4 regions of the Klebsiella sp. NPDC088457 genome follow, and region 3 is predicted to be linked to each of the others. Evidence: predicted binding sites of a transcription regulator. Region 3 holds the regulator's gene; each other region holds the start of a gene.

Region 1 (7,450 bases), on a different contig from region 3:
TCCCGGTCTGCTGGCGAAACTGCTGGCGTAGCGCGCGTTCGCCGCACCCTTCCCGCAGACAAAAGCGGTCGAGGACAAAAGGCCGGTTCAGGCTGCCCGCCAGTTCGGTCAGCAGTTTATCGAGGAGCGTTTCGCTTTGGGTCGCCGCCAGGTTATCGGTGGCATAGCGGTGACGCTGGAGAACCAGCACCAGCTGCGCAAACAGCAGCTCGGCCATGTTATTCGCCTGCGCGTCGCCGCGGGAGCTCTCCTGCTCGAGCTGGGTAATCACCTGGCGCACCTGGGTCATACCGGAGCTGCCGATCCGCCAGTGCGGGATCCACGGCGTGCCAAACAGACCGGGAATATGAGCCGCCCAGTCAAAATTCAGCCGCAGCCGGTCCGGGCAATAAATCACGTTTTGCAGGACTAAATCGTTAACCGAAGCATAGGAGTGTTTATCTTCGGCGCGAATGTAGAACAGATCGCCACGGGTGATGCGCCAGGGACGATCGTTAAGGACGTGCAGGCCGTTTCCACGCCACACCAGCACCAGCTCACAGAACTCGTGGGTATGCTCGGCGAAGACATTTTGCGGGTAACGATCGGCGACCGCTACCGCCTGAGAAGGAGAAGCAAAAAACTCATCTTTGCGAAGAATCAGCTGACCGGCCACGACAAGAACTCCACCGCCAAAAAACATTTTATTATTGGCGTTTTTGCTGGCTAAAACGTTGACTGCTCTCGCGTTACTGAAGAATAGCGTCCCGCCCCTGGCGAATATCGCGCGGCGACCATGAAAACTCCCGGCGAAAAAGCGTCGAAAAGTGGTTACTGTCGCCAAATCCGCAGCGATAGGCGATTTCCGTCACGCTTTCATCGCTATGGCGCAGCAGGTGACGCGCCTTCACTAACCGCACCCGGTTGAGGTAGCGCTGCGGCGTCAAACCCGTTTGCTGCTTAAGCTGACGATGCAAGGTCCGCAGCGACAGTGAAAACTTCGCCGCCACCTCCTCCCAGCACACCTCGTCGGCGAAGTGATCTTCCAGCCAGGCCAGCAGATGATTGAGCCGCGCTTCGTTGTCCGCCGCCTCTTCCGCAAGGCTGCTTTTACGCAGCAGCACCAGCAGTTGCATAAACAGAATCTCGCGGCCGGCGATGGTATGCATATCCGCTTCGTGGCCGGCATGGTCCAGCCGATCGACAATCTGCCGTACCTGCTGCAACACCGTCTGATTCACCCGCCAGTGGGAGAGATAGTTTCCCTCCTGCTCCTGGGGCAACAGCTGATTAACCCCGTTGAGAAAGCGAAAGGCATCCGGCGCGCGATACAGCACGTTGGTCAGACACAAATTGTCGGTGTGCTCATAGAGATGACGGTCGTGATCGCGAATAAAACACACCGAGCCACCGCTGATGGTATAGGGCTGCCCGTTAAAAACGTGGATCCCGGTGCCGTGCTCAACGATGACGATTTCATGGAAATCGTGGTGATGTTCCGGAAACGCCGACTGAGGAAGGCGTGGCTCAATGGCAACAGCAGAAGTCCCGGACTTAAAGAAATCCACACTGTGCAATATGGTCATAGCTGCGCCCTCGAAATGAGAAATGTTATCAATCAGTGAAGCAAATAGTAATTAAGGGTTAGCATTCCGGCCTTCAATTTTTGACCGCAAAATTCGTAAAGCCTGCCGCATTTTCAAGAAATAGCCGGAAAGATCGGGAACTGCGGACAACATCACATCCCTGACCGTCCCGCTGATTAAGCGAAATTGTGACCTCTCTCACGGTCACCTTTGCTTTGTTGCCAGCCGCCAATTTTCCCTGTCCGTGGCAAGAAGGTCGGCGGCGCATGACTTTTTTAGACTGCTGACAATGATTTTCACAAGGATCTCCCCATGAGCTTTCGTCATTGTGTAGCCGTTGATTTAGGCGCCTCCAGCGGGCGGGTCATGCTTGCCCGCTACGACCGCGCGCAGCGTGCGCTGACGCTGCGTGAGATTCATCGTTTCACCAATAGTCTGCGCAAGGTGGCGGGCTATGACTGTTGGGATATCGACCGTCTGGAAGGCGAAATTCGCCGCGGGCTGGCAAAGGTCTGCGAACAGGGAATCGCCATCGATAGCATCGGTATTGATACCTGGGGCGTGGATTATGTGCTGCTGAACGAGCAGGGGCAACGCGTCGGCCTACCGATCTCCTACCGCGACGCTCGCACCCACGGTCTGATGCAGCATGCTGAAGAGCAGATAGGACGCGCCGAGATCTACCGTCGCAGCGGCATCCAGTTTATGCCCTTCAACACCCTGTATCAGCTGCGCGCACTGGTTGAACAACAGCCTGAACTGGTCAGCCAGGCCGTGCATGCGCTGCTGATCCCCGACTATTTCAGCTTCCGTCTGACCGGCAGGATGAACTGGGAATACACCAACGCCACCACCACCCAGCTGGTCAATATTGATAGCGATAGCTGGGATGACGACCTGCTGAGCTGGACCGGGGCGCCGCGCGCGTGGTTCGGCACGCCGCGTCATCCGGGTAACGTGATCGGCCACTGGACGTGTCCGCAGGGGAACGCCATTCCGGTGGTCGCTGTCGCCAGTCACGATACCGCCAGCGCGGTGATCGCCGCGCCGCTGTCCTCTCAGAACGCCGCTTATCTCTCTTCCGGCACCTGGTCGCTGATGGGCTTTGAAAGCCGAACGCCTTACACCAGCAGCGAAGCGCTGAAGGCCAATATCACCAATGAAGGCGGTGCCGAAGGGCGCTATCGGGTGTTGAAAAATATCATGGGGCTCTGGCTGCTACAGCGGGTGTTGCAAGAGCAAAACATCGGTGAACTCTCTACGCTGATCGCCCGCGGCGAGCGGCTTCCGGCCTGCCGCTTTGTGATTGATTGCAACGACGACCGTTTTATCAATCCGCCCAATATGAGCGGCGAAATTCAGGCCGCCTGCCGCGAATCCGGGCAGCCGGTACCCATGGAGGCCGTCGAACTGGCGCGCTGCATTTTCGACAGCCTCGCTCTGCTCTACGCCCGCGTGCTCAACGAACTCATCCGGCTGCGCGGACAGCCGTTCAGCCAGCTGCATATCGTGGGCGGCGGCTGCCAGAACGCGCTGCTCAACCAGCTGTGCGCCGACGCCTGCGGCATCACGGTGGTCGCCGGCCCTGTCGAGGCCTCTACGCTGGGCAATATCGGTATCCAGCTGATGACGCTGGATGAGCTGAATAACGTCGACGATTTCCGTCAGGTGGTGCGCCACAACTCTGCGCTCACCACGTTTACCCCCAATCCTGAAAACGAAATTGCCCGCTTCGTGGCGCAGTTTCAGTCGCAACAGAATAAGGAGCTTTGCGCATGACCACTCAACTTGAACAAGCCTGGGAGATTGCTAAACAGCGCTACGCGACCGTCGGCGTAGATGTCGAGGAGGCCTTGCGCCAGCTGGACCGCCTACCGGTGTCAATGCACTGCTGGCAGGGCGATGACGTCGCCGGCTTCGAAAACCCGGAAGGAAATTTAACCGGCGGCATCCAGGCAACGGGCAATTATCCGGGCAAAGCGCGCAACGCCAGCGAACTGCGCGCCGATCTTGAGCAGGCGCTGAGCCTGATCCCCGGACCAAAACGCCTGAATCTGCACGCCCTTTATCTGGAATCGCAGACGCCGGTTGCGCGCAATGAAATCAAACCGGAACACTTCAGAAACTGGGTTGAGTGGGCCAAAGCCAACAAACTGGGGCTGGATTTTAACCCGTCCTGTTTCTCACACCCGCTGAGCGCCGACGGCTTTACCCTGTCGCACGCCAATGATGAGATCCGCCAGTTCTGGATCGATCACTGCAAGGCCAGCCGCCGCGTCTCGGCGTATTTCGGCGAACAGCTCGGCACCCCGTCGGTGATGAATATCTGGATCCCGGACGGCATGAAGGACATCACCGTTGACCGCTTCGCGCCGCGCCAGCGTCTGCTGAATGCGCTGGATGAAGTGATTAGCGAAAAACTCGACCCGGCGCACCATATCGATGCCGTGGAGAGCAAGCTGTTTGGCATCGGTGCCGAAAGCTACACCGTCGGCTCCAACGAGTTCTACATGGGCTACGCTACCAGCCGCCAGACCGCGCTGTGCCTCGATGCCGGTCACTTCCATCCCACGGAGGTGATTTCCGACAAGATCTCCGCCGCCATGCTCTATATCCCGCGCCTGCTGCTGCACGTCAGCCGCCCGGTCCGCTGGGATAGCGACCACGTGGTGCTGCTGGACGATGAAACCCAGGCGATCGCCAGCGAAATCATCCGTCACAACCTGTTTGACCGCGTACATATCGGCCTCGATTTCTTTGATGCTTCCATCAACCGCATCGCGGCATGGGTTATCGGTACTCGCAATATGAAGAAAGCGCTGCTGCGCGCGCTGCTGGAACCGACGGCACAGCTGCGTCAGCTGGAAGGCGATGGCGATTACACCGCCCGTCTGGCGCTGCTGGAAGAGCAAAAATGCCTGCCGTGGCAGGCGATCTGGGAGATGTACTGCCAGCGTCATGACACCCCGGCCGGTAGCCAGTGGCTGGATAGCGTACGGGCTTACGAAAAAGCGGTTCTGAGCCAGCGCGGATAATGCCGGATTTTCCCCCGGGTCGCGGCTGACGCCTGACCCGGGCTACGGATCGGCGCATTCTGCTCGTCCGGATAAGCCGTTTGCGACGCCATCACAGGACCCACGGCAGATAAACAACCTATTTACGGTGGGGGCAATCTCCGCACCGAATGAACAGGAAACACAAGACTATGCATAACATCATCCATTCCTGGTTCGTCCAGGGCATGATTAAAGCCACTTCCGATGCCTGGCTGAAGGGCTGGGACGAACGCAACGGCGGTAACCTGACGCTGCGCCTGGACGAAGCGGATATCGAACCGTTTACCGCCGATTTTCACGCCAGGCCGCGCTATATCGCCCTCAGTCAGCCGATGCCGGCGCTGGCGAACCAGCCGTTTATCGTGACCGGTTCCGGCAAATTTTTCCGCAACGTCCAGCTCGATCCCGCCGCCAATCTAGGGGTGGTCAAAGTCGACAGCGACGGCGCGGGTTATCACGTGTTATGGGGCCTGGAGGAGGATGCGGTACCGACCTCGGAATTACCGGCGCATTTCCTCTCCCATAGCGAGCGCATCAAACTGACCCACGGTAAAGACCGCGTAATCATGCACTGCCACGCCACCAACCTGATCGCCCTGACCTATGTGCTGGAGAACGACAGCGATCTGTTCACCCGCAAACTGTGGGAAGGCAGTACCGAATGCCTGGTGGTCTTCCCGGACGGCGTCGGCATTCTACCGTGGATGGTGCCGGGTACCGATGAAATCGGCCAGGCCACCTCCCAGGAAATGCGCCAGCATTCGCTGGTGCTGTGGCCCTTCCACGGCGTCTTCGGCAGCGGCCCGACGCTGGACGAAACCTTCGGTCTGATCGACACCGCCGAAAAATCCGCCGAAGTGCTGGTGAAAGTCTATTCCATGGGCGGCATGAAGCAGACCATCACCCGCGAAGAGCTCATCGCGCTGGGCAAACGCTTTGCGGTACAACCCATGCAGTCCGCCTTAGATCTGTATCAATAACAACATCGCGCCCCGCTCACGGAGACGGGGCGAACTCTGTCACCTGCAAATCATTCCCTGAGTATTGCGCCATGCAGGAAGGCGGCGTCGCAGCTCCCCGGAGCTGACAAATCGGCAAGAAGCCGATTTGAACGCCGCTTGCAGCAGTCCCAAAGGGGCGAGGTCCACGGACAGACCGGGTACGACAAGCCAAGGCATCTGCAAGGCGCAAGACGACGGGAAGCTAACTCAATCATGTGGAGTAAAAGCAATGAAAATAAAACCAAGCTTGATCCTCACCGTTGCCGCCCTGGCGCTGTCCGGTTCCGCTTTAGCAGAAGTCAAAATCGCCCTGGTGGCGAAATCGTTGGGAAATGGATTCTTCGAAGCAGCGAACGTCGGCGCACAGGAAGCGGCCAAAGAGTTAGGCGATGTGAAAGTGATCTATACCGGGCCGACCACCACCACGGCGGAAGCGCAGATCGAAGTACTGAACGGATTGATCGCCCAGGGAGTGGATGCGATCGCTATCTCCGCCAACGATCCTGACGCCGTGGTCCCGGTACTGAAAAAAGCCATGCAGCGCGGTATTAAGGTCGTCTCCTGGGACTCCGGCGTCTCCCCGGCGGGGCGGCAGATTCATTTAAATCCCTCCAATAATGCCTTGATTGGCGAAACCAACGTTAAGCTTGCCGCCGATGCCTTAAAAGCGCTGAATGTTGAAAAAGGGGAGGTGGCCGTGTTAAGCGCCACCCCGACCTCCACGAACCAGAATATCTGGATTGCGGAGATGAAAAAGGTGCTGCCGAAGTATCCGTCCGTCGATCTGGTCACCGTCGCCTATGGTGACGATCTGTCTGATAAAAGCTACCGCGAAGCGGTGGGCCTGCTGAAGTCATATCCCGATCTGAAAGTCATCGTTTCCCCTTCATCGGTAGGGATCGTTGCCGCCGCGCAGGCGGTGAAGGATCAGGGCAAAATCGGCAAGGTCTACGTGACCGGGCTGGGGCTACCGTCGGAAATGGCCGGGGCGATTAAGTCCGGCGCCAGCAAAAGCTTCGCTATCTGGAACCCGATTGACCTTGGCTACGCCGCCACCTATCTGGCCGACGACTTAGTCAAAGGCACGGCGACGAAAACCGAAGCCAGCATGGGCAAGCTGGGCAAAGTGATGCTGGATGCCGACGGTAACGGGGCGATGGCCGAGCCGTTCGTCTACGATGCCAGCAACATCGATAAATTCTCAAAAATCTTTTGACCCCGCTCCCCTCTCCCTGCGCGGGAGAGGGGAAAAACTGGAGAATTATCATGACGGCATCCACTCCTCTGCTGTCGCTTAAGGGCATCACCAAGGTTTTTCCTGGTGTACGTGCCCTTGAGAACGTACAGCTCGATCTCTGGCCCGGCAAAGTCACCGCCTTAATTGGCGAGAACGGCGCGGGCAAATCCACGCTGGTCAAAGTGATGACCGGCATTTATCAGCCCGAAGAGGGCGAAATTCTCTATAAAGCGATCCCAATCCAGCTACCGAACCCGGAGTCGGCACATAAGGTCGGGATCACCGCCATTCATCAGGAAACCGTGCTGTTTGACGAGCTCTCAGTCACCGAGAATATTTTCGCCGGCCAGTATCTGCATACCGGCCTGCTGAAAAAGCTCGACTGGCCCGCCATGCACCGTAAAGCCAGCGAGATCCTCAACCGTCTTGAGGTGCAGATTGACCCGCGCGCTACGCTGAAAACCCTGAGCATCGCCCAGCGTCATATGGTAGCCATTGCCCGGGCGCTCTCTTTTGCAGCCCAGGTGGTGATTCTTGATGAGCCGACCGCCGCGCTTTCTCAGCATGAAATCCTGGAATTTTATCAAATCG
Region 2 (7,450 bases), on a different contig from region 3:
CGCGGGGCGAAAACCCGTCAGCTGGAGGCGTTTATAGAACAGCTGAACGAAGATCGGCAACGAGCAGTTTCTCCATAAACACGCTCAGCGGGTCGGGCTGGTAAGGCGCAAAGGCAGAGCGGGTCTGATACCCGCTGCGGGTATACAGGCCGATCGCCGCATGCTGATGGATCCCGGTCTCCAGGCGCAGCGTATGGCAGTCCCGGCGCAGGGCTGCGCTTTCCAGCGCCTGCAGCAGCTTCTCACCAAGCCTCTGCCCACGATGCGTGGGATCGATGAACACCCGCTTCATTTCACCGTACCCCTCTTCACCCAGCACAATCGCTCCGCAGCCGACGGCCCGCTGCTGCTCATCGCTGATCAGCAGCGCAATCACCGATTCGGCCGCCAGCTGGCTGAGATCGATCAGGTGGTTACTTCCGGCGGGATAAAGAGATTGCTGGTAAGCATCCAGTTGGGCAATCAGCGCCGTCAGATGCGGATCGGTGAGTGATGTCGGGGCGATGGTGTACATAGGCGAGCTCCTTTTTTCGCCCACTGTAGCGCAGCGTATCCGGCCGTTTCTCATAGCATTAACTTATACCCGCCGCATCCTCTTGCGCTAAGCGATTGAACCGCAGTAATTTTATGCCATGACGGTTGATAGCGGGAAAGGACTATGAATAACAAAGCGCGCAAGGTGATGATCATCGGTGCAGGCAACGTCGGCACTTCGGCGGCCTATGCCTTATTAAACCAGAATATCTGCGAAGAGCTGATCCTCGTCGATCTCGATACAACGCGGGCCCAGGCGCATGCTCAGGACCTGAGCGACGCCGCCGCCTATATGCCGGGAATGATGGCCATTTCAGTGCGGGAGGTCAGCGACTGCGCGGACGTGGATATCGCGGTGATCACCGTCTCCGGCGGCGCGCTGAAAGAGGGAGAGAGCCGGCTGGACGAGCTGACCCGTACGGCGAAAATCGTTAACAGCATCGTCCCGCAGATGATGGCCAACGGTTTCAACGGTATCTTCCTGATTGCCACCAACCCCTGCGATATTATTACCTGGCAGGTGTGGCAGCTTTCCGGCTTGCCGCGCGGCCAGGTGATCGGTACCGGCGTCTGGCTGGATACCACCCGCCTGCGCCGGGTGCTGGCGCAGGCGCTGGATATTGGCGCCCAGAGTATCGATGCTTTCATTCTCGGTGAACACGGCGATACCCAGTTTCCGGTGTGGTCCCACTCGTCGGTGTACGGCTCACCGATTGCCGAGGTTTACCAAAAACATACCGGTAAGGCGCTGGACCGTCAGCAAATCGCCGACCGGGTGCGCAAACTCGGGTTTGAGATCTACGCCGGTAAAGGCTGCACCGAATATGGCGTCGCCGGAACCATCGCTGAAATTTGCCGCAATATCTTTACCGGCAGCCATCGCGCTCTCGCCATCTCCTGCATTCTCGACGGTGAGTACGGCGTCCAAGGCGCGGCGGTCGGCGTCCCGGCCGTGCTGGCGCAAAACGGCGTGCAGCAAATTATCGAACTGCAATTAGCGCCGGAGGAAAGCGAGAAATTCCGCCATTCGGTGGCGGTGATTAAGGCCAATATCGCCCGCCTCGGATAAGATCGCGGCTTAGCGTCCGCGCTTTCGGCCGCTAAGCGGGCCGTTTTCCCCGCCAGCGGTGTTTAGCGGGCGGGAACACGTTCAGCGTAGAAAGATTTTCCCCTGCAGCCAGGTCACCGCCTGGCCGCCCGGCAGTTCACAGCGCGAAGCGCCGCCGGGTTACCGGCAAAAGACCGTTCGCTGAAGGTCGGGAGCCGCTACATGGGAATCGCTTTCGCCGCTTTACCTCAACGTAGCGTGATGGTGCCAATCATATAAGTTGTCGCCTGGCCACCAATCAGCACCCGCTCACCCAACCACTGACAGCGCAGATCGCCCCCCCGCGCCGACACCTGCCGCGCCTGCATGATGGTTTTACCCAGTTTGGCGCCCCAGTAGGGAATCAACATGCTGTGCGCCGAGCCGGTCACCGGATCTTCGGGCACCGCCTCACCCGGGCAGAAGAAACGGCTGACGAAGTCATACTCATCGTCCGCCGCGCTGACGCAAATCATTTTGCCGAGGCGCTGCAGCTGTTGCATATCCGGGCGGACCGCTTGCACCTGCTGGCGATCGTTGAGGATCACCAGATAGTCCCGCCCTGCGCGCACCTCCAGCGCCTCGCTTAGCCCGAGCCCGGCCAGCAGCTCTGCCGGCGGAGCGCTGACCGGGTCAGTGGACCACGCCGGGAAATCCAGCGTCAGCCAGTCGCCGTTACGCGTCACCTTCAGCTCCCCGACAAAGCGGGTGCTGAAAACGATAGTGGCAGAAGGATGATCGAGATACTCAAAAATCACGTGCGCCGCGGCAAGCGTGGCGTGGCCGCAGAGGTTAATTTCGTCCAGGGTTGTGAACCAGCGCAGTTCAAACCCCTCATCGGTGCGCACGAAAAAGGCGGTTTCGGACTGGTTGTGCTGCTGCGCCATTTTAAGCAGCGTTTCATCCGGCAACCATTCGGTGAGCGGACACACCGCGGCGGCATTGCCGCCAAAATTGCGGTCGCTAAACGCATCCACCAGGTAAAAATCAATATCCTGCATAATAGGGCCCTTCCTTTTTTCCTTACCTTCAACATGCCATAAAAGCGTGGCATGCACACGATCTATATAAAAATTAATCCTTTAGCTTATGAACCGGCGCGAACGGCAATATGAGATCCAGATCACAAAACGATTGTATTTTCATCAGTAATCGTTTTAAGATCGCTACCTCTTCTTCCTCTTTAGTAGCCAGCTCAGAATCTATGATTACAAACACGGTTTCACGCAAGGTCGCGTGGCTTCGGGTTGTCACGCTTGCGATCGCTGCTTTTATTTTTAATACCACCGAATTCGCTCCGGTCGGCCTGCTGTCCGATATCGCCGACAGCTTCGACATGGAAACGGCCCAGGTCGGCATGATGCTGACTATCTACGCGTGGGTGGTCGCGCTGATGTCGCTGCCGTTTATGCTGCTGACCAGCCAGATGGAGCGCCGTCGCCTGCTGATCGGCCTGTTCATCCTGTTTATTGCCAGCCACGTGCTGTCGTTCTTTGCCTGGAACTTTAACGTGCTGGTGATTAGCCGTATCGGTATCGCCTTCGCTCACGCGGTGTTCTGGTCTATTACCTCGGCGCTGGCTATCCGTATGGCGCCGCCGGGCAAACGCGCGCAGGCGCTGAGTCTGATTGCCACCGGTACCGCGTTGGCGATGGTCTTTGGTATTCCGATTGGGCGTATTGTCGGCCAGTATTTCGGCTGGCGGACCACCTTCCTGGCGATTGGCCTGGGGGCGCTGGTGACCCTGGTGTGCCTGTACAAACTGCTGCCAAAACTGCCGAGCGAACATTCGGGTTCGTTAAAAAGTTTGCCGCTGCTGTTTCGCCGTCCGGCCCTGCTGAGCATCTATCTGTTGACCGTCATCGTGGTGACCGCGCACTACACCGCCTACAGCTACATCGAGCCGTTTGTCCAGACGGTCGCCGGCATGAGCGGTAATTTTGCCACCGTGCTGCTGCTGGTGCTGGGCGGCGCGGGGATCATCGGCAGCATTTTGTTCGGTAAGCTGGGCAACCAGCACGCTTCCGGGCTGATTAGCATCGCCATTGGCCTGCTGCTGGCGAGCCTGTTGCTGCTGCTGCCGGCATCGCACAACCCCAACCATCTGCTGCTGCTGAGCATCTTCTGGGGCGTCGCCATTATGATTATCGGCCTGGGGATGCAGGTTAAGGTCCTGGCGCTGGCGCCGGATGCCACCGATGTGGCGATGTCGCTGTTCTCGGGGATCTTTAACATCGGGATTGGCGCCGGCGCGTTAGTCGGCAGCCAGGTCAGCACTCATCTCTCTATGGCCTCGATCGGCTACGTCGGCGCCATCCCGGCGCTGGTGGCGCTGGTGTGGGCGGTGATGATCTTCCGCCGCTGGCCGGTATCGCTGGACGATCATCAGCCGCATCACTCCTGACTGCGTGCGTCAATCGCGGATAAAAAAGCCTGCCGGAGTCCTCACGGCAGGCTTTTTTTTACCCCCTCGCGGGCGGTATCAGACGTGGTAGGTGGTGATAATTTCCAGCACCCCGTTGATAATAAACTGCACGCCCATACAAACCAGCAGGAAGCCCATCAGACGGGAAATCGCCTCGATACCGCCCTTACCGACCAGGCGCATAATCGCCCCGGAGCTGCGCAGGCAGGCCCACAGAATCAGCGCAACCAGCGCAAAAGTCATCGGCGGCGCCGCCAGCACCACCCAGCCGGGAAAATCAACGCCGTGCTTCACCGTCGACGCCGTACTGATGATCATCGCGATAGTCCCCGGCCCGGCGGTACTCGGCATCGCCAGCGGAACGAAGGCGATATTGGCCGTGGGTTCGTCCTGCAGCTCTTCCGATTTCATTTTGGCTTCCATCGAGTCATGCGCTTTCTGCTGCGGGAACAGCATCCGGAAACCAATAAAGGCCACGATCAGCCCGCCGGCGATACGCAGACCGGGGATTGAGATCCCAAAGGTATTCATCACCACCTGGCCGGCATACCACGCCACCGCCAGAATAATAAAGACATATACCGAGGCCATCAGCGATTGTCGGTTGCGCTCGGCGTTGTTCATGTTGCCGGCCAGCCCAAGGAACAACGCGACGGTGGTTAGCGGGTTTGCCAACGGTAAAATGACCACCAGCCCCAGCCCTATCGCTTGAAAAAGTTCCATCATGATTAATTAAGCCCCTGTTAATATTAATAATTAAAAACTTTACCCCCAGAGTATAGCGTTGCTTGCCCGCCTCGTACCAGCGCCGATATTCGCGCCGCACGCCCCTCGCCGGGTCTGCGCAGACGCGCTTTAGCAAATCGTGTGATCGTTCCATCCATCAGGTTGACTTATTGTTGCCTGGGCAATAATATCCTCAGCAATTAAATAATTGCCTGGGCAACCATTGTGAAAAGCACAAGTGACCTGTTTAACGAAATGATCCCCCTTGGTCGCTTGATCCAGATGGTTAACCAGAAAAAAGATCGCCTGCTCAACGAGTACCTCTCACCGATGGATATTACTTCCACCCAGTTCCGGGTGCTCTGTTCCATTCGTTGCGAAGTATGTATTACCCCCGTTGAGCTGAAAACCGTGCTTTCGGTCGATCCAGGCGCAATGACGCGCATGCTTGACCGGCTGGTCTGTAAAGGCTGGATTGAACGGTTACCCAACCCCAATGACAAACGCGGCGTACTGGTGCAATTAACACCGGACGGCGCGGCGCTTTGTGAGCAGTGTCATCAGGTTGTGGGTCAGAAATTGCACCAGGAATTAACAAAAAATCTGTCGGCGGATGAAGTGGTCACCCTAGAGCATCTACTCAAGAAAGTTCTGCCGTAATAAGAAGAGGTAAGATGATGTCCAGACGCAATAATGACGCCATCACTATCCATAGTATTTTGTCGTGGATTGAAGATAACCTGGAATCGCCCCTGTCACTGGAAAAAGTGTCCGAGCGTTCTGGTTACTCCAAATGGCACCTGCAAAGAATGTTTAAAAAAGAGACCGGTCACTCTTTAGGCCAGTACATCCGCAGCCGCAAGCTGACGGAAATCGCGCAAAAGCTCAAGCAGAGCGATGAGCCGATTTTGTACCTCGCCGAGCGCTACGGGTTTGAATCGCAACAAACGCTGACGCGAACCTTTAAAAACTATTTTGACGTTCCGCCGCATAAATATCGCATGACCAATATGCCGGGTGAATCCCGCTACCTGATGCCACTGAACAACTGTTGTTAACCGCCTGCAAAAAGACGTATTGAGGAAATCATGAAACTATTCGCTGCCGCTGCCATTGTTCTGGCCGCACTGGCTTCCAGCCAGAGCTATGCGGAGCAAACCACCACGCCGGTTCGTCACAACCACCGCGATGCGATGATTATGCCTTCCGAACATAATGATTCTCCATTTGATTTCAATCATATGGCTGCCGGTAGCGACAAATCGGATGAATTAGGCGTACCGTATTACAATTAACTGCACTACCCGAGCATTTAGCCCCGTTTACGGGGCTTTTTTTATCTCACTACCGCCCCTGGCCGCCGTATCCGCAGACCGAAAACGTTGATATACAGCCCGGCCATAATCAGCACCGCCCCCAGCAGCTGCAGGCCGTTTAGCGTTTCGCCGAGTAGCAGCGCCGCGCTCGCCATCCCGACGACCGGCACCAGTAACGACAGCGGCGCCACCCGCCAGGTTTCATAGCGTCCGAGCAGCGCTCCCCAGATCCCGTAGCCGACAATGGTGGCGATGAACGCCAGATACAGCAACGAAAACACGGTCAGCGTATCAATATGCAGCAGGCTTTCCGCCATCGCCTGCGGGCCGTCAATCAGCCACGACGCGAGCATAAACGGCAGCACGGGAATTAACGCGCTCCAGACCACCAGCGACATGATCTGCGGCTGCTGTTGGTGGGACATGATCTTCTTATTAAAGATATTACCGCAGGCCCAGCTGAGCGCCGCCGCCAGAGTCAGCATAAAGCCAACCACCGGCACGTGCTGGCCGCCGAGGCTGGCCTCCACCAGAACCAGCACGCCAAAAATAGCCAGCGCGATCCCCGCCAGCTGTTTTCCCTGTAAACGTTCGCCGAAGGCAAAAACGCCGAGAATAATGGTGAAGAACGCCTGCGCCTGGAGCACCAGCGAGGCCAGTCCAGCCGGCATGCCAAGACTGATGGCGCAGAACAGAAAGGCAAACTGACCAAAACTGATGGTCAGGCCATAGCCGAGCAGCAGACGCAGCGGTATTTTAGGCCGGGCGACAAACAGCAGCGCCGGAAAGGCCACCAGTAAAAAACGCAGCCCCGCCAGCATCAGCGGCGGCATATGATGAAGCCCGAGCTTAATCACCACAAAATTAAGCCCCCATACCACGACCACCAGCAGCGCCAGCAGCCCGTCTTTACGTGTCATACCCTGCCTCTGTAGTTATGCGAATTTTTGTGAACAAAATCAAAGTACCGAAAAAAACGGCCGCCGGATAGATCATTATTCTTGGCAGGGGTACGGCGCACACTCTGACCCCTGGCATCCCTATACAAGCGTCTGAGGGCATGTTATTTCTGAATAGATTGTTGCGCCGTCAACGCGTAAGCCCAGGCGGCATGCGGCTGTCAGGTTAATGTCGGGTCGCTGTCGGGTACGGATCGTGGCGCCCGCCGGCGGCGTACGCCACACTCCATCTCAGGTTTTCACCCGGAGATAGACAAGATGAACAGCAGCACTCAGGTTAAACAATTACGTCTGCAGCACGCCTGGTCCCAGGAACAGTTAGCCGAGATGGCCGGCGTCAGCGTACGCACCATTCAACGCATTGAGAACGGCGACCGCCCGGGGCTGGAAACCCTCAGCGCCC
Region 3 (7,450 bases):
GCCTGATTGACGCGCATGCGCTGATAGGCCAGCGCCGGTGCCTGGTGGTCGTCGCTCAGGATAAGCCTGATGGCATCCTGATCGGCCTCCAGCGCGTCATGGGCATTTTTACGCAACAGCCCGCTTTGCCACTGCGGCCACAGCCACACCATTCCGCCAAAGGCGATAAGACAGCCGATGAGGGTATCGATAAGTCTGGCGACAATAAACTGTTCACCGTTTAGCGTCAGCAGCTGCAGGGTATACACCGCGGTGACGGTAAAGCCCACCATCGCCCAGCCATAATGCTTACGAATAATCAGATAGCTCAGCAGCGTGACGATCAGCATCGCGGTCAGCGTATAGCCTTCCGGAACGTGAAAGTGCAGCGTCAGGCCGGCAATCGCCAGCCCGGCGAGGGTACCCGCCGCCCGATGAACAATACGCACCCGCGTCGCGCCGTAGCCGTTTTGGGTGACGAAAAGCACCGTCATCAGGATCCAGTAGGGTTTGGGCAGGTTCAGGGCGCTGCCCATCAGGCTGGCGGCGGTGAGCATGACGCAGATGCGCGCGGCGTTGCGCAGCGCCGGCGATTTCAACGAGAGGTAGTTCCTCAGCGCCGGCAGTAACGGCAGACGGCGTTCTTTATCGGCCATCAGATTACGGGCATACAGCGGGCGCTGGGTTCTTAGCACCTGGGCGATACGGCTAAAGTGCCAGGCGCAGAACTGCCCGACCGGGTTATCGGGATGCTGCGAGGCGATTTTCTCCAGCGCGCCGATTTGCTTGTCCATATTAAAGCGCTGCGGATAACGATGATAAAGGATGTCATCCGCCAGCACCCGCAGGCGGGCGGCAACGGTTTGCGCATTCCAGCGAATCACCGCTTCCGCATGGCTGCGTTCCACCAGCTTTTGTACTTCTTCGGGCTGATGCAGGCTGACGGAGATATGTTCCTGAAGATCCAGCGCCACCTGAAACGCCCGCAGCAGGCGTTTGTGGTCATTGTGTTGATTTGCCGCCAGCATATGCATCTGCTGATAGCACTGGGTGATCAGGTCCACGACCTTCTGCTGGCGGATGAGCAGCGGCGGCAGCGAGGTGGCCGGATCGATATGCTGAGTCAACAGGCTGTATTTGGCTTCGCAGTAGTTGGCCAGCTCGCGATAGAGCAGGCTTAGCGATTCACGTAGCGGCTGTTCGCGCCAAAGCCAGAACCAAAACCAGTTAAACAGGCCGTACCACAACGTGCCGAGAGCATAGATCAGCAGCGGCTCCCAGACAGGCATATTCCCGGCAAGGCTCAGAGTGAAGATCGCGGCAATCAGCGAGGCGGGCAAGAGTCTGGCGTGCAGGGAGCTGATTTCTGCCGTGACGCCAAGGAGTAGCGCCAGGCCGCTGAGAATTAACGGTAACGGGATATCCTGCTGCAGCAGCAGCTGGACGACCAGACTACAGCCGGCAAACAGGGAGCCGCCGACGATCAGGCGTTTAAAAAAGCGCTTATGCGGCGTGTCCAGACCGGCGACGTTGCAACAGGCAGGCACCAGCGAGAACAGCAGACCCTGTTGTAAATGACCGAGCAGGAGTCCGATTGCGACAGGCAAGCACAGCACCAGCGTTTGCCGCAGTGCATAGTTGACTTCCGGGTGGTAAATCAGCCTGCGCCACATCGAGGGGAAACAAAAACGGCGTATTGTGGGTACAACACGCCGTTTTATCGACTTAACGGGTACCGTAAACGACGATGGTTTTACCGTGCGCAGAGATCAGATTCTGATCTTCCAGCATCTTCAGAATACGGCCAACGGTTTCACGGGAACAGCCCACGATCTGACCGATTTCCTGACGGGTAATTTTAATTTGCATCCCGTCCGGGTGGGTCATGGCGTCCGGTTGTTTCGCCAGGTTCAGCAGCGTCTGAGCGATACGGCCGGTAACGTCGAGGAAGGCGAGGTTACCCACTTTTTCTGAGGTTACCTGCAGACGACGAGCCATCTGCGATGACAGACGCATCAGAATATCCGGGTTTACCTGGATCAGCTGACGGAATTTTTTGTAGGAGATTTCGGCCACTTCACATGCGGTTTTCGCACGTACCCAGGCGCTACGCTCCTGGCCTTCTTCAAACAAGCCTAATTCACCGATGAAATCGCCCTGGTTGAGGTAAGAGAGGATCATCTCTTTACCCTCTTCATCCTTGATGAGCACAGCCACAGAGCCTTTGACGATGTAGTACAACGTTTCTGCTTTTTCACCCTGGTGGATCAGCGTGCTTTTAGATGGGTACTTATGAATATGGCAATGAGACAAGAACCATTCGAGGGTAGGGTCTGTTTGCGGTTTGCCAAGCACCATGCGCGGTTATCCTCTGTTATAAGCTATCTCCGGGTGCCGACACTACACGGCATCCGGGCATGCAATCGTATTGTTTCCCTATGCCTGGGAAACGGCTGGTGAGTTTTCTTCAGCCTGTAATGTGAACTCCTCTGCATACATGCAGTACATCAATGTAATACTGTAGCATCCCGACTGTTTTAGCATAGCTTTCGCCGCATGTCTCCTGGTGTCTCGCTTCAGCATGACGCAGGTCGCCTTCCGTTGCGAGAATTGTTATGTGCGCGTAATCTGTCAGGAAAATTGCAACCTTGGAGTTAAATTTTATGCAAGCTCGTGTGAAATGGGTTGAAGGGTTAACCTTCATCGGAGAGTCCGCGTCAGGCCACCAGGTTCTGATGGACGGCAACTCCGGGGATAAAGCGCCAAGCCCGATGGAGATGGTGCTGATGGCGGCGGGCGGATGCAGCGCGATCGATGTCGTGTCGATTTTGCAGAAAGGGCGTCACAATGTGAGCAACTGTGAAGTGAAGCTGACGTCTGAACGCCGGGAAGAGGCGCCGCGCCTGTTTACCCATATCAACATGCATTTTATCGTCACCGGAAATGAGCTGAAAGAGGCGGCCGTCGCTCGTGCGGTGGACCTGTCGGCGGAGAAATACTGCTCGGTGGCGCTGATGCTGCAAAAAACGGTGAATATCACCCACACCTATGAAGTGGTGGAAGGCTAAGCAGCCTTTCCCGGAGAGCGGCGCAAACGCCTTATCCGGGAGCCGTGAGTGAAGAACGAAAACCCCGCTTAGCGCCAGGCGCCCGGGGTCTTTTAACGTGGTTAACTGATTTTCTTCCCTTCCATCAGCCGTTCGACCAGCGGCGCCATGATGAGCTCCATTGCCAGCCCCATCTTTCCGCCCGGCACCACCAGCGTATTGATATGCGAGATAAACGACCCCTGCAGCATCGCTAACAGCCACGGGAAATCGATATCCTGCAGATTGCGGAAATGAATCACCACAAAGCTTTCATCCAGCGACGGGATGCCTTTCGCCGCAAACGGGTTGGAAGTATCGACGGTGGGGACGCGCTGGAAGTTGATATGGGTACGCGAGAACTGCGGGGTGATGAAGTTGATATAGTCTTCCATCGAACGCACCACGGAGTCCATCACCGCTTCACGGGAATGGCCGCGTTCGCTGGTATCGCGGATCAGCTTCTGAATCCACTCCAGATTGACGATCGGCACTACGCCGACCAGCAGGTCGACATGCTGTGCCACGTTGTGCTGCGGCGTTACCACGCCACCGTGCAGGCCCTCATAAAACAGGACATCGGTAGGTTCCGGTAGCGGCTGCCATGGCGTAAACGTACCTGGCACCTGATTCCACGGCACCGCTTCATCATAGGTATGCAGATATTTCCGCGACTGGCCGGTGCCGTTGCGCCCGTATTCGAGAAAGGTATTTTCGAGCAGGCTGAAGTCGTTCGCTTCCGGACCGAAATAGCTGATGTGCTTTCCCTGATCGCGCGCTTTGCGGATCGCCATGTCCATTTCCGGGCGGGTATAGCGATGAAAGCTATCGCCTTCTACTTCGGCGGCGCGCAGGTTCAGCTGCGCGAAGATTTTACGAAAGGCGAGGCTGGTGGTCGTGGTTCCCGCGCCGCTGGAGCCTGTGACGGCAATCACCGGATGTTTGGCAGACATAACAACTCCCAGATTAAACGATGGTGTGGCGCCGCCTTAGCCGTGAAACTGCTTGCGGGGCATGATGTTGACCGTCTCGTGCAGTTCTGACCACACCAGCACGGCTTCTCCGCTTCTCAATTGTTGTTTGACGCCGGCGACTTTATCCGCCAGCGAGCGTTCATGTTCACCATAATCGGTGCCTTCGCGCAACACAAAGCTTTCGATCAGGTTATCCAGCGTTTCGGGATCCAGATCGTGCCAGGGAATAATCATTTTTGTGCTCCTAACCAACGGGTTAACCAGTCCGGAATCCGTTTTTCCAGCCACATTTCCGGCTTGCGTAGCGTGCCGCCGACAAACCCGACGTGGCCGCCTTGCTCCGTCAGCTGATATTCCACATTAGCCGGCAGCCGTTCCTGCGGCGGGATGGAGTGGTGATCCATAAAAGGATCGTCCTTGGCGTGAATGATCAGCGTCGGCCTGGTGATATCGCTTAAGCGCGGCATCGCACTGCACTGGCGGTAGTAGTCCAGCGCATCCGCAAAACCGTGAATTTTGGCGGTAATCATATCGTCAAACTCACGGATACGGCGCATGCCTTTAAGCTGACGTAAATCAACCGGCAGTGAGCCAGGATACGCCTTTAGCTTACGCGCGGCGTTGGCCTTTAGCAGGTTAAGCAGGTAGCGCTGATAGACCCGGGAGAAGCCCTTATCCATATGGTAGCTGCAGGCTTCCAGCATGAAGGGGGCCGATACGATCACCGCCGCATCGAGCGGAACGTTATCCCCTTCTTTGGCCAGCAGGCAGCCCAGCATATTCCCCCCCAGCGAATAACCGACCGCGGCGGTAGGGACGACGCCGAACTCGCGGCGCAGCCAGTGCAGGAACCAGGTGCCATCCTCGGTTTCGCCTGAATGATAGATGCGGTTGTTACGGTTAGGTTCGCCGCTACAGCCGCGAAAATGCATGACCACGCCGAGCCAGCCGCGCTGCATCGCCGCATGAATAAGGCCGTGGGCATACGGGCTATGCAAGCTGCCTTCCAGACCATGAAACACGACCAGCCGCGGTTTGTGCTGCGCCTGAACGGGGTTTTCGCTCCACGCCAGATCGACAAAATCACCGTCCGGCAGCTCGAGACGCTGCCAGTGCGGCGTGAAGCCTAGCTTACGGCGGATCAGGCGTGGCAGCATGGTTTGCAGATGACGATTGCCCACGCCGCGCATCGGGTGAAACTCGCGCGAATCATCGGCGGGGGGAGTCATTTCTGTAGGGGTGATTTCAACCATAGCACCAGAGCAATTAAGAAACTTGAGAACATTATACCGCGCATGAAGTGCGCAGGTTAGACGATATGTGGTCTTGTCGCCAGCGCTATAGGTTACACGAAATTGAGCCGGGTGATGACTGGCGTGCGCGCTGTCAGTAATTAACGCCGCCGGGAGTCTACAGGTTGCGGGTCGCTCTGCCGGGAGAGATCAAACCTGTACTGTCGAAAGCGATCTCCTGCAGTTTGCAAAAAATGCCACCGCGTTTTCATCAGGTGACCACGTTGATTAGCCGCCAGTTGCCACGCCTGTATTGCGCTTATCAGGGCGATAACGCCCTGCAGGCTATGGCGGAGAACCGCGCCGGAGAAACAGCCATCTGACGAAAGATGGCTGCGCGATGGGCTTAAAACATGCTGTTACCGCTGGCCGTTTTTTCCGGAACGGTCTGGATAACGTCCCAGTGCTCAACGATCTTGTTTTGCGCATCGAGGCGGAAAATATCGATTATCGCGCGGGTCACTCCCGGCTCGCGACCGGTGGAGGCAACGTGCAGAACCACATAGTCGCCGTCGACAATCACCCGCTTAATTTCGCTATGGGAGTTCGGGAACTTATCTTTCAGAAAGGCGATAAACTGGCGAAAGCCTTCGGGCCCGTTCTGCGCACCGGGGTTGTGCTGGATATACTCCTTGCCGAGGTAGGTTTTAGCGGCATCAAAGTCTTTATCGTTCAGCGCCTTATTATAAAAAGCGATGACATTTTCTTTATTCTTTAATTCACTCCCGGTGTAGGCGGCAAAGGCGGTATGGCTCAGGGCGCAAAGGAGTGAGAGGGAGATAAGCGTTTTTTTGACCATGGCAATTCCTCTTCGCAGATGAGTGGCGGTCGTTGGCAGGGGCCAATAACGGCGCGCTGCCATAAACCGCGCCGTTGCGTTTAAACTCTTGTCTTAGCATAGGCCGCCTCAGCCTTCCATCAGCATCTGTTCCAGCTGCTCCTGGGCATCCAGCCAGGCCATTTCGCACTCTTCCAGCCCGGATTTCGCGCTGGCCTGCTGCTGCAGACAGGCGGTCAGCTCCGCTTTGCGGGAGGCGTCATACAGGCCGCTGTCGCCTAACTTCTCTTCTGCCTCGGCGAGCCGGGCGTTAAGCTTATCCATCTCTTTTTCGAGGCGGGCAATCTCTTTGCGTAGCGGCTGGGTGAGGGTCCGCAGTTCGGCTTCCCGGCGCTTCTGGTCTTTACGGGCCTGAGCGCTGTTGCCATTATCTTTTACGGCTTCTGACGACGGGCTTTCCTGCTTTTGCGAATCGCTGAGCCACTGCTGATAGTCCTCGAGGTCGCCATCGAACTGTTCGACTTTACCGTCGTGTACGAGGTAGAGATCGTCGGTGGTGGAACGTATCAGATGGCGATCGTGCGAGACCACCACCAGCGCGCCTTCGAAATCAATCAGCGCTTCGGTTAAAGCCTGGCGCATATCGAGGTCGAGGTGGTTGGTCGGTTCATCCAGCAGCAGGAGGTTAGGGCGCTGCCAGACGATTAACGCCAGCACCAGACGCGCTTTTTCACCGCCGGAGAAGCGCTGCGTCTCTTCGTTGACCTTGTCACTCTGGAAGCCAAAACCGCCGAGGTAGTCGCGTAGCTTCTGCTCCAGCTCCTGCGGCGCCAGCCGCGCCAGATGCTGCAATGGCGATTCGTCCGCCCGCAGGAACTCCAGCTGATGCTGGGCAAAGTAGCCAAGCTTGATGCCTTTCGCCAGGCCAATCTCACCGTGCAGCGGCTGGAGTTCACCGGCCAGCAGCTTGATCAGCGTTGATTTACCGGCACCGTTGCGGCCTAACAACCCGATCCGCGAACCGGGGACCAGATTCAGCTTGATGGAATCCAGAATGATACGCTCACCATAACCGGCGCTGACCTTTTCCATTTTCAGCAGCGGGTTGGGCAGGCTCTCCGGAGCGCGGAAGCTAAAGTGGAACGGGTTATCAACGTGCGCCGGGGCGATAAGCTCCATGCGCTCCAGCATCTTAATACGGCTTTGCGCCTGCTTGGCCTTGGTGGCTTTGGCGCGAAAACGGTCAATGTAGCTTTGCAGATGGGCGACGCGCAGCTGCTGGCTTTCATACATTGACTGCTGCTGTGACAGGCGGGTGGCGCGCTGCACTTCAAACGAGCT
Region 4 (7,450 bases), on a different contig from region 3:
CCTGATCTTTAATCCACGACTCCAGGAAAGGCTTCGCCGTTTTCCACAAGTCTAACTGAGGATAGAGCTGGCGGCCTACCCCTTCTACGTAAAGTAATGTCTTCTGCAGCAGCACCAGCTGCGGCTGAACTTCCATATTGAAGCGCCGGGCGGTGTTAAACAGGTTCAGCAGGACGTGGCCAAATGAAATTTCTGCCAGCGGTTTTTCGAAGATCGGCTCGCAGACGGTGCGGATGGCAAACTCAAACTCTTCGACGTTGGTATCCGCAGGTACCCAGCCGGAATCCACGTGCAGCTCGGCAACTTTACGGTAATCGCGGTTGAAGAAGGCGATGAAGTTTTCCGCCAGATAGCGTTTATCTTCTTTGTTCAACGACCCGACAATGCCGCAGTCAATACCGATGTACTGCGGGTTTTCCGGGTGGTCGTAGCTGACAAAAATATTGCCAGGGTGCATGTCGGCATGAAAGAAACTGTCGCGGAATACCTGGGTGAAAAAGACCTGCACGCCGCGTTCCGCCAGCAGCTGCATGTTCGTGCCCTGCGCTTCCAGCGCTTCCACGTCGGATACCGGAATACCGTAAATCCGCTCCATCACCATCATGCCTTCGCTGCAGTAATCAGGATAGACTTCCGGGACATACAGCATCGGGCTGTCTTCGAAGTTGCGCCGTAGCTGAATAGCGTTGGCCGATTCACGTAACAGATTGAGTTCATCCAGCAGCGTTTTTTCGTATTCGCGCACCACTTCCTGCGGGCGGAGACGACGACCGTCGGGCAACAGGCGGGGCACCCAGCGCGCCAGACGGTAGATAAGCTTCATATCCGCTTTAATCACCGGCACGATATCCGGACGGATGACCTTGATGACGACCTCTTTGCCGTTTTCTTTCAGCCGTGCGGTATGCACCTGAGCGATGGAGGCCGAGGCCAGCGGCTCAATCGCGAAGTCATCAAACCAGGCATCGACGGAAAGGCCGCCCATTGCCTGCTCAATCTGCTGTTTCGCCAGTTTGCCATCAAAAGGCGCCACCCGGTCCTGCAGTAACGCCAGCTGATCGGCGATCTGCGGCGGGAACAGATCGCGGCGGGTTGAGAGCATCTGGCCAAACTTGATCCATACCGGCCCGAGTTCCTGCAGCGCGAGACGCAAGCGCTCACCAAGGGGTTGGGTTTTATGGCGGTTAGGCATCCAGAACAGCATTCGCCGCCCGATACGCAGCGGCAGCGTGATACGCATTTTGGGAATGAGCTCATCCAGCCCGTAACTCAAAAAGGTGCGGATGATCAGATACAGGCGCCGTAATTCTCCTGGCGTCATTTGCCCTCCAGCATGTCCAACCGTTTTTCGAGTGTTGCAAGCGTGCGTTCCACGGCGGCAGTCTCTTCGCCAAACCAGGCCATTTCCAGCGGACCCGGCGCCAGACGCCACTCTTCGGTGAGCGCCTCTGCGGCATAGCGCTGCTGGCGCTGAGCGCCGTGCAGCAAGAAACGGGCTCCGCTGCGAAATACTTTGCTGAAGCCCTCGGCGACGATATCGCCGGTATAGGGAGCCAGCAGTTCAGCCGGGTCAAACTCCGCCAGATCGCACAGGGCCACGGTATTCTGCACCACCTGCAGATCGCCCTGAACTTCCAGATCGCCGCTGCGAATAAGCGCGGTCAGCTGTTGACGATTGCGTAGCTGCGGCAGCACGCTGAGACGGGTAATCACGGTACAGTCGGCATCGCCTTCCCAGGCCCCCAGCACATCCACCTGGCGGTCGCTGAAGACCAGCACAAGCGGCGTCGATAGCTCTTTCAGCTCGACGCGCAGCACTTTCCCCAGCAGACGTTGGCGAGCAGGTTTTAACGCTTTGTCACGCCAGAGAAAGGTATTGAGGGCGGTTTCAATGCCTGCGGTGACCAGTGGTTTGAAAGGCATACGCTCCCTCCTGTCAGAACTTATAACCACGGTGCAACGCAACGATACCAGCCGTCAGGTTGTAGTAATCGACGTTTTCAAAACCGGCATCCTGCATCATAGCCTTCAGGGTTTCCTGATTCGGATGCATACGGATGGACTCCGCCAGATAGCGATAGCTTTCACCATCTTTAGCCACCAGTTCCCCGACGCGCGGCAGCACGTGGAAGGAGTATGCGTCATAGGCTTTGCTGAGCGGCTCAATGATCGGTTTCGAGAACTCCAGCACCAGCAGACGCCCGCCTGGCTTCAGGACGCGATACATCGAACGCAGCGCTTTTTCTTTATCGGTGACGTTACGCAGACCGAAGGAAATGGTGATGCAGTCAAACGTGTTGTCGGCAAACGGCAGCGCTTCCGCGTTGGCCTGCACATATTCCACGTTGCCGACGATGCCGATGTTGCGCAGCTTTTCGCGGCCCATTTTCAGCATCGAGTCGTTAATGTCCGCCAGCATGACGCGACCGGTCTCACCCACCAGACGAGAAAACTTCGCCGTCAGGTCGCCGGTGCCGCCGGCCAGGTCCAGTACGGTCTGTCCACGGCGTACGCCGCTGCAATCGATGGTGAAACGCTTCCACAAACGATGAATACCGAACGACATCAGATCATTCATAACATCATATTTTGCGGCCACAGAATGGAATACATGCGCCACCATGTCCGCCTTCTGCTCTTTGGCTACCGTTTGAAAACCAAAGTGCGTCGTTTCTTGTGAATCCTCAACCATCTCAATGCCTGCTTATCAAGAAAATGTTCATCGAGTGTAACAGATTCAGCGCATTTCCCATACGGTTCAGCGCGGCGGAGACGGCTCGCCGGAGAGCGCGACCTCGGCGGAATCGCGCATCAATTCGTTATCTTCCAGCGCGTTTTCCTCTTCTTCAGGACGATATTCATCATCCTCAGCGCTGGCCTGCTCGACTAAATCAGGATTAATCCCGCGTTTCACCTCAACGCCCAGGCCGCGGAATGCCTCGGCCTGCACCAGCAGATTCCCGCGTCCGGAGGCGAGCTTTTTCATCGCCTGACGATAGTTATCCTGCGCCTTATCCAGGCTCTGGCCGATAGCCGACATATCATCGACGAACAGGCGCATTTTGTCGTACAGGCGGCCCGCCCGCTCGGCGATTTTCTGCGCATTGCGGCTTTGGTGTTCATAGCGCCAGAGGTTGGCGATGGTACGCAGCGCCACCAGCAGCGTGGTGGGGCTGACCAGCATGATGTTGTTCTTCAGCGCTTCGCTGATAAGTTCTGGCTGGCGGTCTATCGCCAACAGAAAGGCCGGCTCAACGGGAATGAACATCAGCACGTAATCCAGCGAGCGCAGGCCCGGCAGCTGTTGATAATCTTTACGCCCGAGCAGGCGGATATGATTACGCACCGAGACAATATGCTCCTGCAGCGCCGCCTCGCGGGTGCCATCATCCTCGGCATTGAAGTAGCGCTCGTAGGCGACCAGCGTCATTTTGGCATCAATGACCACGTCTTTCCCCTGCGGCAGACGGACGATCACATCGGGCTGCATGCGCGAACGGTTGTCGGTTTCGATACTGACCTGGGTCTGGTATTCATAACCCTCGCGCAGCCCGGAAGCTTCCAGCACGCGGGTTAACACCACCTCTCCCCAGTTACCCTGGGTCTTGTTATCCCCTTTCAACGCGCGGGTCAGATTCAGCGCTTCCTGGGCCATCTGCGCGTTCAGCTGCTGCAGATTGCGGATTTCATGCGCCAGCGTATGCCGCTCGCGCGCTTCCTGACCAAAACTGTCCTGCACCTGGCGGCGGAAACCGTCCAGCTGTTCACGCAGCGGCGTCAGCAGCCCATGTAAACTCTGACGATTCTGTTCATCAACACGCCGGTTGCTGTGTTCAAAAATACGGTTGGCGAGGTTTTCAAACTGTTCGCTCAGGCGCTGCTCGCTGTTGACCATCTGGCGGATTTTATCTTCCGCGTGCATGCGGGTCGATTCAAGGCGGGTGGTGACTTCACGCAGATCGGCTTCCAGCGAAGTATTGATTTCACGCAGGCTGCGCAGCTCATTGTTCAGCAGCTCGCACTCGTCGCGCCAGTGGGCCTCCTGCGCCAGCTGCTGACGCGCGGCGCTGAGTTCGATATCCAGCTCTCGCCGCTCTTCGATAAGGTCAGCGCGAATTTGGTCGGCTTTGGCTTTGGTCGCCAGCCACCCGACGACCAGCCCAGCGGCCAGCGCCACGATGGCACTTATCATAATCGAGATGTCCACAACGCCCCCTGCAGCAACAACTTATCGATACAAGGTAGAATTGTGCTGTACAAACGTCCAGTTGAAAAGGGTTTTCCTGCGCAGAGCGCCGCAAAAAAGAAAGGCCGGATAAACCGGCCTTGGGCGAAGAAGGGAGAACTACAGCAGACGGCGCGCCGCTTCCACAACGATTTTTACCGCGTGGCTTTCGGTTTGTTTCATGGTTTCCGCGTTCGGAATTTCCTGCTGAGTACGGTTTACGATAACCCCGGCCACCATCCCGGCGCGCAGCCCCTGGCTGGCGCACATGGTCAGCAGCGTCGCCGATTCCATCTCATAGTTCATGACGCCCATGGACTGCCACTCTTCCATCGAGCCTTTAAAATGGCTGACCACACGGCCAGAGAAGGTGTCGTAACGTTCCTGACCCGGGTAGAAGGTATCAGACGATGCGGTAACGCCAATATGGGTGGTCGCCCCGATCGATTTTGCCGCTTCCACCAGCGCGGTGGTGCAGGCAAAGTCAGCGACCGCCGGGTATTCCATCGGCGCAAAGTGCAGACTCGCGCCATCAAGACGGACGGAAGCGGTGGTCACCAGAACGTCGCCCACATTGATATGCGGCTGGATCGCGCCGGTGGTGCCGATACGCAGGAAGGTACGAATCCCCAGCTGCGCCAGTTCTTCAACGGCAATAGAGGTCGACGGGCCGCCGATACCGGTAGAACAAACAATGACCGGCTTGCCATCCAGTTCGGCACGCCAGGAGGTAAATTCGCGATGAGATGCCAGCTTGACCGGCTTATCCATCAGCGCGGCGATCTTTTCCACACGCTCTGGATCGCCAGGGACGATAGCCAGCGTAGCCCCTTGTAAATCGTTTTTGGTGAGGCCGAGATGAAAAACATCAGACTTAGACATAAAAAACTCCTCTGTGGGTCGAATTATCAGCAGAAGCAAAACGGTACTTTACAGAAGCTATTGGCTTATTTTTGTGACACTAATCACCACGAATGAAAGTCATTGCAATAATATTCCATCAAATAGTGATAAACATCACATTAACAAGTTATATTCGCCGGGCCTGAACAAAAGATAGCCTGTTTCAGGCACTGTGCTTTGTTAACGTCCGGTCGATAGCGTCTATAGTTATCGATGCGCTAATAAATAAGGGTACGGAGAATACCATGACCACAACCAAGCAACCTGGCTTTGCGCCTGCAGCCACGCCGCACGCTTCTACCGCCGTTCATACCCCGGAGGAGAGCATCGCCGCGGGTGAAACCTCGATCCCGACCCAGGGAGAGAACATGCCGGCGTATCATGCTCGTCCGAAAAACGCCGAAGGCCCGCTTCCGGTGGTCCTCGTTGTGCAGGAAATTTTCGGCGTGCATGAACATATTCGCGATATTTGCCGCCGTCTGGCGCTGGAAGGTTATCTGGCTATCGCGCCAGAACTCTACTTCCGTCAGGGCGATCCGAACGAGTACACCGATATCCCGACCCTGTTCCAGGAGCTGGTGAGCAAGGTGCCGGATACTCAGGTGCTGGCCGACTTAGACCATGTCGCCAGCTGGGCCGCGCGTCACGGCGGCGATGCCCATCGTCTGCTGATCACCGGCTTTTGCTGGGGGGGACGCATTACCTGGCTTTACGCCGCCCATAACCCGCAGCTGAAAGCCGCCGTGGCCTGGTACGGGAAGCTGGTCGGGCAGAAGACTCTCAACTCGGCGAAACATCCGGTGGATGTGGCGGTTGACCTCAACGCGCCGGTGCTGGGACTGTACGGCGGTAAAGACACGGGCATTCCGCAGGATACGGTGGAAACCATGCGCCAGGCGCTGCGTGCCGCTAATGCCAAAGCGGAAATTATCGTCTATCCAGACGCCGATCACGCCTTTAACGCCGATTATCGCCCCAGCTACCATGAAGAATCCGCCAAAGACGGCTGGGCAAGAATGCTGGCATGGTTTGCGCAATATGGCGGGAAACGCAGTTAAGGCATGATCTATCGGTTGCCGATATGGCGGTTAATCATATCGGCAATCGTCCCGTCCTCCAGCCACGTAGCCAGGCAGCGACGAATAAATTCATAATGCTCTGGCCTGCTGCGGGGCACGCATACCGCCTGCTGTATCTGGCTGAAGCTATCAGGCAGCAGACGCAATTGCGGATATTCACTTGCCACACTGCTGAGCGGTTGACGAATACCGGCGACCATATCCCCTTCCCCCGCGATAAACGCGCGAATTGCCTCCTGCGAGGTCGCGTATTGACGCATCGTGGCATGCTGTAACGTGCGAATCAGATACAGCTCATAGGCCGCACCTTTACCAACGTTAATCGTCACCCCCTCGCGATCCCTCTCCTGTACGGACTGAATATCACTGTCCTCTCTGACCAGCAATGAGCTTTCAATGGTGACATAGGGTTGGCTGAAACAGAGCGTATCTTCCCGAGCAGGGTCAATCGCCAGAAAGGCGATATCCCATTGATCCAGCAAGGCGGCATCCACCACCTTCCCGGCCGTCGGCCAGGTGATAAATTGCGCTTCGCGCTCACACCGGGCGGCCAGCTTTTTGGCCAACTCGACGGTGAGACCTCCCGGGGCGTTATCCGGCAACGTGGTGGCGAGTACCGGATTCCCCAGATTAATAGCAAAACGCAAAGGTCGGTGTGGCTCATCGTGACCGATCATCATTCTCCCCCGAAAATAGCTTTGCCTGCATGGTCCCGCTAAGCGTAGCCCAGGCGGGGCGATCTGTCCGGAAAGGAAGAAGAAGAGCAAAAAAAGAGGAGGCCGCGGCCTCCTTCGGGGATGGGGGTGATTCTGATTAGGCCTGGCGCAGGTTCTGCGCGGCTTTCACCATATTGGCCAGCGCCGCACGCGTTTCCGGCCAGCCGCGGGTTTTCAGGCCGCAGTCCGGATTGACCCACAAACGTTCTGCCGGGATACGCTGCGCCGCTTTTTCCAGCAGCGCTTCAATCCATTCCACGCTCGGCACGTTCGGCGAGTGGATGTCGTACACGCCCGGCCCGATTTCGTTCGGGTATTCGAACTCTTCAAACGACTCCAGCAGCTCCATGTCAGAACGCGAGGTTTCAATGGTAATCACATCCGCATCCAGCGCGGCAATGGAATCCATGATGTCGTTGAACTCGCAGTAACACATATGGGTGTGGATCTGGGTGTCATCCCGGGCGACCGCGGCGTTGATCCGGAAGGCTTCCACGCCCCACTGCAGGTAGGCATCCCAGTCGCTA

What was found. Region 3 encodes CRP, which controls carbon source genes, mostly activating them, when cyclic AMP is high. Its sites were predicted from a motif close to ATGTGANNNNNNTCACAT; they were not measured.
Region 1: the regulator CRP is predicted to act here: its motif matches at 1,706-1,723, upstream of rhaB (rhamnulokinase).
Region 2: the regulator CRP is predicted to act here: its motif matches at 2,733-2,750, upstream of ACI2JR_RS02645 (sugar transporter).
Region 4: the regulator CRP is predicted to act here: its motif matches at 5,231-5,248, upstream of udp (uridine phosphorylase).

The regions. Positions count from the first base shown of each region.
Region 1 covers NZ_JBJDNH010000053.1:20,334-27,783, reverse strand. The annotation lists gene rhaR (HTH-type transcriptional activator RhaR) at 1-655, opposite strand, end outside; gene rhaS (HTH-type transcriptional activator RhaS) at 729-1,565, opposite strand; gene rhaB (rhamnulokinase) at 1,878-3,344, shown strand; gene rhaA (L-rhamnose isomerase) at 3,341-4,600, shown strand; gene rhaD (rhamnulose-1-phosphate aldolase) at 4,771-5,601, shown strand; gene rhaS (rhamnose ABC transporter substrate-binding protein) at 5,852-6,838, shown strand; gene ACI2JR_RS24385 (sugar ABC transporter ATP-binding protein) at 6,889-7,450, shown strand, end outside.
Region 2 covers NZ_JBJDNH010000002.1:101,388-108,837, reverse strand. The annotation lists gene ACI2JR_RS02665 (LysR substrate-binding domain-containing protein) at 1-78, shown strand, start outside; gene ACI2JR_RS02660 (GNAT family N-acetyltransferase) at 32-514, opposite strand; gene ACI2JR_RS02655 (L-lactate dehydrogenase) at 659-1,603, shown strand; gene ACI2JR_RS02650 (PhzF family phenazine biosynthesis protein) at 1,831-2,622, opposite strand; gene ACI2JR_RS02645 (sugar transporter) at 2,826-4,025, shown strand; gene ACI2JR_RS02640 (MarC family NAAT transporter) at 4,104-4,772, opposite strand; gene marR (multiple antibiotic resistance transcriptional regulator MarR) at 4,998-5,432, shown strand; gene marA (MDR efflux pump AcrAB transcriptional activator MarA) at 5,450-5,830, shown strand; gene marB (multiple antibiotic resistance protein MarB) at 5,861-6,067, shown strand; gene eamA (O-acetylserine/cysteine exporter) at 6,109-7,008, opposite strand; gene ACI2JR_RS02615 (helix-turn-helix domain-containing protein) at 7,306-7,450, shown strand, end outside.
Region 3 covers NZ_JBJDNH010000019.1:38,450-45,899, reverse strand. The annotation lists gene ACI2JR_RS13910 (YccS/YhfK family putative transporter) at 1-1,652, opposite strand, end outside; gene crp (cAMP-activated global transcriptional regulator CRP) at 1,705-2,337, opposite strand; gene ACI2JR_RS13900 (OsmC family protein) at 2,643-3,047, shown strand; gene ACI2JR_RS13895 (phosphoribulokinase) at 3,149-4,018, opposite strand; gene ACI2JR_RS13890 (YheU family protein) at 4,055-4,273, opposite strand; gene ACI2JR_RS13885 (hydrolase) at 4,270-5,229, opposite strand; gene ACI2JR_RS13880 (hypothetical protein) at 5,457-5,654, shown strand; gene ACI2JR_RS13875 (nuclear transport factor 2 family protein) at 5,678-6,130, opposite strand; gene ACI2JR_RS13870 (ABC transporter ATP-binding protein) at 6,239-7,450, opposite strand, start outside.
Region 4 covers NZ_JBJDNH010000046.1:21,494-28,943, reverse strand. The annotation lists gene ubiB (ubiquinone biosynthesis regulatory protein kinase UbiB) at 1-1,321, opposite strand, end outside; gene ACI2JR_RS23105 (ubiquinone biosynthesis protein UbiJ) at 1,318-1,923, opposite strand; gene ubiE (bifunctional demethylmenaquinone methyltransferase/2-methoxy-6-polyprenyl-1,4-benzoquinol methylase UbiE) at 1,937-2,692, opposite strand; gene rmuC (DNA recombination protein RmuC) at 2,759-4,207, opposite strand; gene udp (uridine phosphorylase) at 4,346-5,107, opposite strand; gene ACI2JR_RS23085 (dienelactone hydrolase family protein) at 5,374-6,186, shown strand; gene ACI2JR_RS23080 (transporter substrate-binding domain-containing protein) at 6,195-6,887, opposite strand; gene metE (5-methyltetrahydropteroyltriglutamate--homocysteine S-methyltransferase) at 7,021-7,450, opposite strand, start outside.